DNA from 3 places in the Nesterenkonia sandarakina genome. Region 2 is predicted to be linked to each of the others. Evidence: predicted binding sites of a transcription regulator. Region 2 holds the regulator's gene; each other region holds the start of a gene.
The links. The regulator HrcA, encoded in region 2, represses chaperone genes, less so after heat shock. The targets are predictions, from matches to a motif close to TTNGCACTCGNNNNNNNCGAGTGCNAA.
Positions count from the first base shown of each region.

Region 1: the regulator HrcA is predicted to act here: its motif matches at 867-893, upstream of groES (co-chaperone GroES).
Region 3: the regulator HrcA is predicted to act here: its motif matches at 900-926, upstream of groL (chaperonin GroEL).

Region 1 is NZ_JACCFQ010000001.1:401,059-403,326, forward strand. Features, by position in the region: gene guaB (IMP dehydrogenase) at 1-788, opposite strand, end outside; gene groES (co-chaperone GroES) at 1,130-1,426, shown strand; gene groL (chaperonin GroEL) at 1,500-2,268, shown strand, end outside.
Region 2 is NZ_JACCFQ010000001.1:2,246,998-2,249,265, reverse strand. Features, by position in the region: gene dnaJ (molecular chaperone DnaJ) at 1-324, opposite strand, end outside; gene hrcA (heat-inducible transcriptional repressor HrcA) at 337-1,362, opposite strand; gene HNR11_RS10325 (DUF3097 domain-containing protein) at 1,431-2,268, shown strand, end outside.
Region 3 is NZ_JACCFQ010000001.1:623,909-626,176, reverse strand. Features, by position in the region: gene HNR11_RS02950 (lipid II:glycine glycyltransferase FemX) at 1-744, opposite strand, end outside; gene groL (chaperonin GroEL) at 1,123-2,268, shown strand, end outside.

The sequences.
Region 1 (2,268 bases), 1.8 Mb from region 2:
ACCAGGGCGTCCACGCCAGCGTCGATCAGGGTCATCGCGCGTTCGAAGCCTTCACCGAAGAAGCCCACGGCCGCCCCCACGCGGAGCCGGCCCTCGGAGTCCTTGGTGGCCTGCGGGTAGCGGTCGGCCTTGTCGAAGTCCTTGATGGTGATCAGGCCCTGGAGCACGCCCTGGTCATCGACCAGCGGCAGCTTCTCCACCCGGTGCTCGGAGAAGATCCGCAGCACCTCTTCATTGGGGATCCCGACGTGAGCCGTGATCAGCGGCTGCGGGGTCATCTTCTCGTAGACCTTGGTGGTCAGGTACTGCTCGCGCGGGATGAACCGGGTGTCACGGTTGGTGATGATGCCCAGCAGCTTGGACTCCCCATCCACCACCGGAAGCCCGGAGACCCGGTAATGGGCGCAGAGCTCGTCGAGATCGGCGATCGTCGCGTCCGGGGTGATCGTCACCGGGTCGCTGATCATCCCGGACTCGGAGCGCTTGACCTTGTCCACCTGCCGGGCCTGGTCCTCGATGGAGAGGTTCCGGTGCAGGATGCCGATCCCGCCCTGGCGCGCCATGGCGATGGCCATCGGCGCCTCGGTGACGGTGTCCATCGCCGCGGAGGCCACCGGGGACTGCAGCTCGATGTTGCGGGAGAACCGGGTGGTGGTGTCTGCCTCGGAGGGGATGACGTCGGTGGCGCCGGGGAGCAGCAGGACGTCGTCGTAGGTCAGTCCGACGAAGCCGAAGGGGTCGTGCTCCGGTCCTCCGGCGGCGCTCGTCTGATGATGAGTTTCAGTCACGGTGGGGCCTCTCGGGGTCAAAGCGAATAGCTCAGCGACAAGTCTACGTCCCGTGCCCGTCCGCCCGGAGCCAAAGCCTTAGCACTCTGCTTGACCGAGTGCTAAGGCCGTCTATAAAGTCAGACTTAGCACTCGGGACCCTCGGGTGCCAGCTTGTCCGTGGGCCGTCAACCTGCGGAGATCAGCCTGACGGGGCACCATCCGGCACCGCGACGACGGTTGGCCACTCCTAAGGCGTGCGAGAAGATTTCGGCTCGTCGAGCACCCCGGACGCACCGGGAGGCTCAGCACGGGCCTGTGCAGATAAACCGAATCCACACCACGCAAAGGAGAGTACTGACGTGTCAGTCTCCATCAAGCCTCTCGAAGACCGCATCGTTGTCCGCCCCCTGGAAGCAGAGCAGACCACCGCTTCCGGTCTGGTCATCCCCGACACCGCCAAGGAGAAGCCCCAGGAGGGCAAGGTCGTCGCCGTGGGCCCAGGCCGCTTCGATGAGAAGGGCAAGCGCATCCCGGTCGACGTCTCCGAGGGCGACGTCGTCATCTACTCCAAGTTCGGCGGCACCGAGGTCAAGGTCAGCGGCGAAGAGTACCTGGTGCTCAACGCTCGCGACGTCCTGGCCATCATCGAGAAGTAAGAACGGACCGCTGAAGGCTCTTCACGGATCGCCTCACGTTCCGATTCTCACACTCTCAAAGGAGCACTAACCTATGGCAAAGCAGCTTGAATTCAATGACGCTGCACGCCGCGCTCTGGAAGCCGGCATCGATAAGCTCGCAGACACGGTCAAGGTCACCCTCGGCCCCAAGGGTCGCAATGTGGTCCTGGACAAGTCCTGGGGCGCACCGACCATCACCAACGACGGCGTCACCATCGCCCGTGAGGTGGAGGTCGAAGACCCCTACGAGAACCTTGGCGTGCAGCTGGCCAAGGAAGTCGCCACCAAGACCAACGACGTCGCAGGCGACGGCACCACCACCGCCACCGTCCTCGCCCAGGCTCTGGTCAAGGAAGGCCTGCGCAACGTCGCCGCCGGCGCGGCGCCCAGCGAGATCAAGCGCGGCATCGAGACCTCGGTCGCCGCTGTGACCCGCCGGCTGCGCGAGAACGCTCGCGACGTCGAGGGCCAGCAGGTGGCCAACGTGGCCGCAATCTCCGCGCAGAACGACGAGGTCGGCGAGCTGCTGGCTCGTGCCTTCGACGCTGTGGGCACCGACGGCGTGATCACCATCGAAGAGGGGTCCTCGACCTCCACCGAGCTGGAGATCACCGAGGGCATGCAGTTCGACAAGGGCTACCTCTCCCCGCACTTCGTCACCGACGCAGAGCGCCAGGAAGCGGTCCTCGAAGATCCACTGATCCTGATCAACCAGGGCAAGATCTCCAACATGGCGGAGTTCCTGCCGGTCCTGGAGAAGGTCCTGCAGGCCAAGCGCCCGCTGTTCATCATCGCCGAGGACGTCGAGGGCGAGGCCCTCT
Region 2 (2,268 bases):
GCGGGTGCGTGAGGCGGGGCCGCCGCCTCCGCCGCCGAAGAAGGTCTCGAAGATGTCCCCGAAGCCGCCGAAGCCGCCGCCTGCTCCCCCGCCGGGGAATCCGGCGCGGCCGTTCGCGTCACCGGTGGCGTCGTAGTTCTGCCGCTTCTGCGGGTCCGAGAGCACCTCGTAGGCGTGGCCGAGCACCTTGAACTGCTCGGCGGCGTCCTCGGAGGGATTCACGTCGGGGTGAAGCTTGCGGGCCTGTTTGCGGTAGGCCTTCTTGATCTCTTCGGTGGACGCCGAGCGGCTGACGCCGAGCGCCTCGTAGTAGTCAGTCGTCATCTTCGTGGACGTTCACCCTTCGGAAAGAATTCGGGAGAGGTAACGCGCCATTGCGCGCACCGCGGACATGGTGGAGCCGTAATCCATGCGAGTCGGACCGACGACGCCGAGCTTGGCGCCCTCGGCTCCCACCTGGGAGCCGTACTGGGCTGCGACGACGGCGGTCTCCATCAGCGAATCATGGCTGGTCTCGTGACCGATGCGGATGGAGAGGCCACGCCGATCCTGCTCCATCTCTGTCAACAGCCGAAGCAGCACGACTTGTTCCTCAAGCGCCTCGAGGATGGGTCCGATGGAGGGACCCAGGTCGCGGCCCGACCTGGCGAGGTTAGCAGTCCCGGCCATGATGATGCGATCCACCCGGGAGGACTCCAGGATCGTCTCCACGGCCTGGGCGATGATCGCCATCGACGGGCGAAGCACCGGCTCCACCCGGCTGATCAAGGTGTCATTGGGCAGCGGCAGGGCCGAGATGGTGCGCTGGTGCAGCTCCGTGGAGAGGACCTGAGCGATCCGGTGCAGCGAATCATCACCGATCGCCTCGGCCAGGGTGACCATGCGCTGCTCGACCTTCCCGGAGGAGAGGATCACGATGGTCAGCACCTTGTGCGAGGACATCGAGACGACGTCGACGTGCCGGATCTTCGCCGTGGAACGCTGCGGGTGCTGCAGGACGGCGACCTGGTTGGTGAGCATCGCCAGAAGCCGCACCGTGTGCTCGAGCATCGCGTCGTGGTCGTCGGCGGTCTCCAGCAGGGTGTCCATGGCGCGGCGCTCGGCGGCTGAGAGCGGTCGGACCTCGGTGATCTTGTCCACGAACCGCCGATACCCCAGGTCGGTGGGGATCCGGCCCGCTGAGGTGTGCGGAGCCGCGATCAGCCCCTCCTCCTCGAGGTGGGCCATGTCATTGCGGATCGTGGCGGGTGAGACTTCGAGGTCATGGCGCTCCACCAGGGCCCGGGATCCGACCGGCTCCCGGGTGTGGACATAGTCCTCCACGATGGCACGCAGGACCTGCAGTCGACGGGTGTCTGACATGTAAGTGTGGCGCCTCCTCACCATCTGGCACTCTTCGAGTACAAGTGCTAATTCTACAATGGGTGATCATGAGCGCTCCGCACCTTCCCGAATGGCGTCCCTCCTCCCCCTCGAGCTGGGGCGCCCAGGACCTATCCCAGCTGCGCCAGAGCCAGCTGCGCAAGGTCTCCGCCATGCCCGCAGACCACGGGGCGGTGATCGAGGAGGTCGAATCCGGCTGGGTCGGGGCGATCATCTCGGTGGAGGCCTCCGGCGGCGTCGCGGTGGTCAGCCTGGAGGATCGCCGCGGCAAGGTCCGCTCCTTCCCGCTGGGGCACGGGTTCCTGCACGAGGGTCAGCCGGTGGAGCTGACTCCCCCGACTCCCCGCGCCGCCGCGCCGAAGCCCGCACGCACCGCCTCGGGCTCGGTGGCGGTCCACGACGCGCCAGCGCGCGTGGCTCGCGCCTCACGGATCTGGGTCGAGGGCACTCATGACGCGGAGCTGGTGGAGAAGGTCTGGGGCGAGGACCTGAGGATCGAGGGCATCGTGGTGGAACCGCTGCACGGCGCCGATGACCTGCTCGGCGCCATCCGCGCATTCCGGCCCGGTCCCCAGCGGCGCGTCGGAGTGCTGCTGGATCACCTGGTCCCGGGCTCCAAGGAGTCCCGCATCGCCCGCGAGGTCATGCAGCAGCAGGGCGCCCAGGGCAATGTGGCGGTCCTTGGCCACCCCTACGTGGACGTCTGGCAGGCCGTGAAGCCACACCTGCTGGGCTTCACCCGCTGGCCGGACATCCCGCGCAGCCAGGACATCAAGGTCGGCACGTTGCAGGCGCTTGGCTGGCCGCACGCGAACCAGCGTGACATTGCCCACGGCTGGAAGCGGATCCTGGCCCAGGTGACCAGCTACGCCGACCTGGAACCCT
Region 3 (2,268 bases), 1.6 Mb from region 2:
GGCCTGAAGGTCAGCTTCCGCCCCGACGCTCACCGTCAGCTCCGAGCGTGTGGACTTCTTGGTCTGCCGGCGCGAGGACTGATCCATCCGGGCCAGCACCTCATCGATCGAGAGCTGAGCGCCTGAGGGATCGGTGAGCGGGATCCGAGCCTGGAACTGCGGCTGTCCGGCTTCGAAGTCGGTGCTCGGCGCGGGGGCCTTGAATCCCAGTCTGCGCAGCTGCTCCTGCCACTGGCGGGCCTGGGCGGAACCTGCCGTGTCGACCTCGAGCTCTGCGAGCTCCTCGATGCTGGTGTTCTCCCCGGCGGCGAGTGCCCGGCGGACCTCCTTGGCCTCCCAGCGGCGCAGCACCGAGGGCAGACCCATGCGGATCAGGAACGCGCCGGAGGACTTCAGATGATCGATCAGCGGCGGCAGGAGCTGCTCCAGATCCGCGGCCGCCGGGTCCATCACCGGGCCCTCGGCCATATAGGCGAGCTTCTTCCCTCCGAGCAGCGGCACCGCTGCGGGGATGGGGAGTCGCCGGAAGAGCACCAGCGCGGCGGCCACCGGCGAGGCGTCGGAGCCCGATCCGGACTCGAAGACTCCGAGGCTCTGCGCCTGCCACTCCTTCTTCACCGCGGGCCAGCGCGGGTTCTGCAGGAAGGATGCGGTCTTGTGATCAGCGAGGAAGCGGGTGTGCTCCTGGGTGCTGATCGGGCGGACCTGGTACGCGGCGGCGACGCCTGAATCTCTATGCTCCATCACGCCTCAAGGGTACCGTCTGCGTGCCCGGCGACTGGGAGATCAGCTGCGCAGGCCGGTCCCGCACTCGGGGAGCGGAGCGCGGCTGCCGGTGGTGGTCCCGGCGGTGGCCTGCGGTCCGCCGGAGGAGGCTGGATCCGCCCTCGGCGCAGAGGTTTGCACTCGATAGGTCAGAGTGCTAAAAATTGGTTTAGCACTCTCGTGTCGAGACTGCTAGAGGAACCTGAGCAGGTGAGGCCATACAGATGTTCCCGGTGACGCGGGAACGGCCGTCCGTCGCGGGCACCTGGAATGGTTCGACCCAGCAGACGCGAACACGTCTGACAGTCACACACCACGGCTTGAGACAAGCCGAGTCCAGGAAGGACACGCGCCACTATGGCAAAGACTATTGCATTCGATGAAGAGGCCCGCCGCGGCCTCGAGCGTGGACTGAACGTCCTCGCCGATGCCGTGAAGGTCACCTTGGGCCCCCGCGGCCGCAACGTCGTGCTGGAGAAGTCCTGGGGTGCCCCCACGATCACCAACGACGGTGTCTCCATCGCCAAGGAGATCACGCTGGAGGACCCCTACGAGAAGATCGGCGCCGAGCTGGTCAAGGAGGTCGCCAAGAAGACCGACGACGTCGCCGGCGACGGCACCACCACTGCCACCGTCCTCGCCCAGGCCCTGGTCAAGGAGGGCCTGCGCAACGTCGCGGCCGGTGCCGATCCGATGGCGCTCAAGCGCGGCATCGACAAGGCCGTGGAGACCGTCACCGCCGAGCTGTTCAAGTCGGCCAAGGAGATCGAGACCACCGAGCAGATCGCTGCCACCGCCTCCATCTCCGCCGCAGACCCCCAGATCGGCGCACTGATCGCGCAGGCACTGGACAAGGTCGGCAAGGAAGGCGTCATCACCGTCGAGGAGTCCAACACCTTCGGTCTGGAGCTCGAGCTCACCGAGGGCATGCGCTTCGACAAGGGCTACCTCTCCGGGTACTTCGTCACCGACGCCGAGCGCCAGGGAGCCGTCCTGGAGGACCCCTACATCCTGATCGCGAACTCCAAGATCTCCTCGGTCAAGGACGTCATCGGCGTCCTCGAGCAGGTCATGCAGTCCGGCAAGCCGCTGCTGGTCATCGCCGAAGACGTCGAGGGCGAGGCCCTGGCAGCGCTGGTCGTCAACAAGCTCAAGGGCACCTTCAAGTCCGTGGCCGTGAAGGCCCCCGGATTCGGTGACCGCCGCAAGGCCATGCTGGCTGACATCGCCATCCTCACCGGTGGACAGGTCATCGCCGAAGAGGTCGGCCTGAAGCTGGAGAACACCACCCTGGAGCTGCTGGGCACCGCCCGCAAGGTGGTTGTCACCAAGGACGAGACCACCATCGTCGAAGGTGCCGGCGAGGCCGACGAGATCTCCGGTCGCGTGGCCCAGATCAAGGCCGAGATCGAGAACTCCGACTCGGACTACGACCGCGAGAAGCTCCAGGAGCGCCTGGCGAAGCTGGCCGGCGGCGTGGCCGTCATCAAGGCCGGCGCCGCC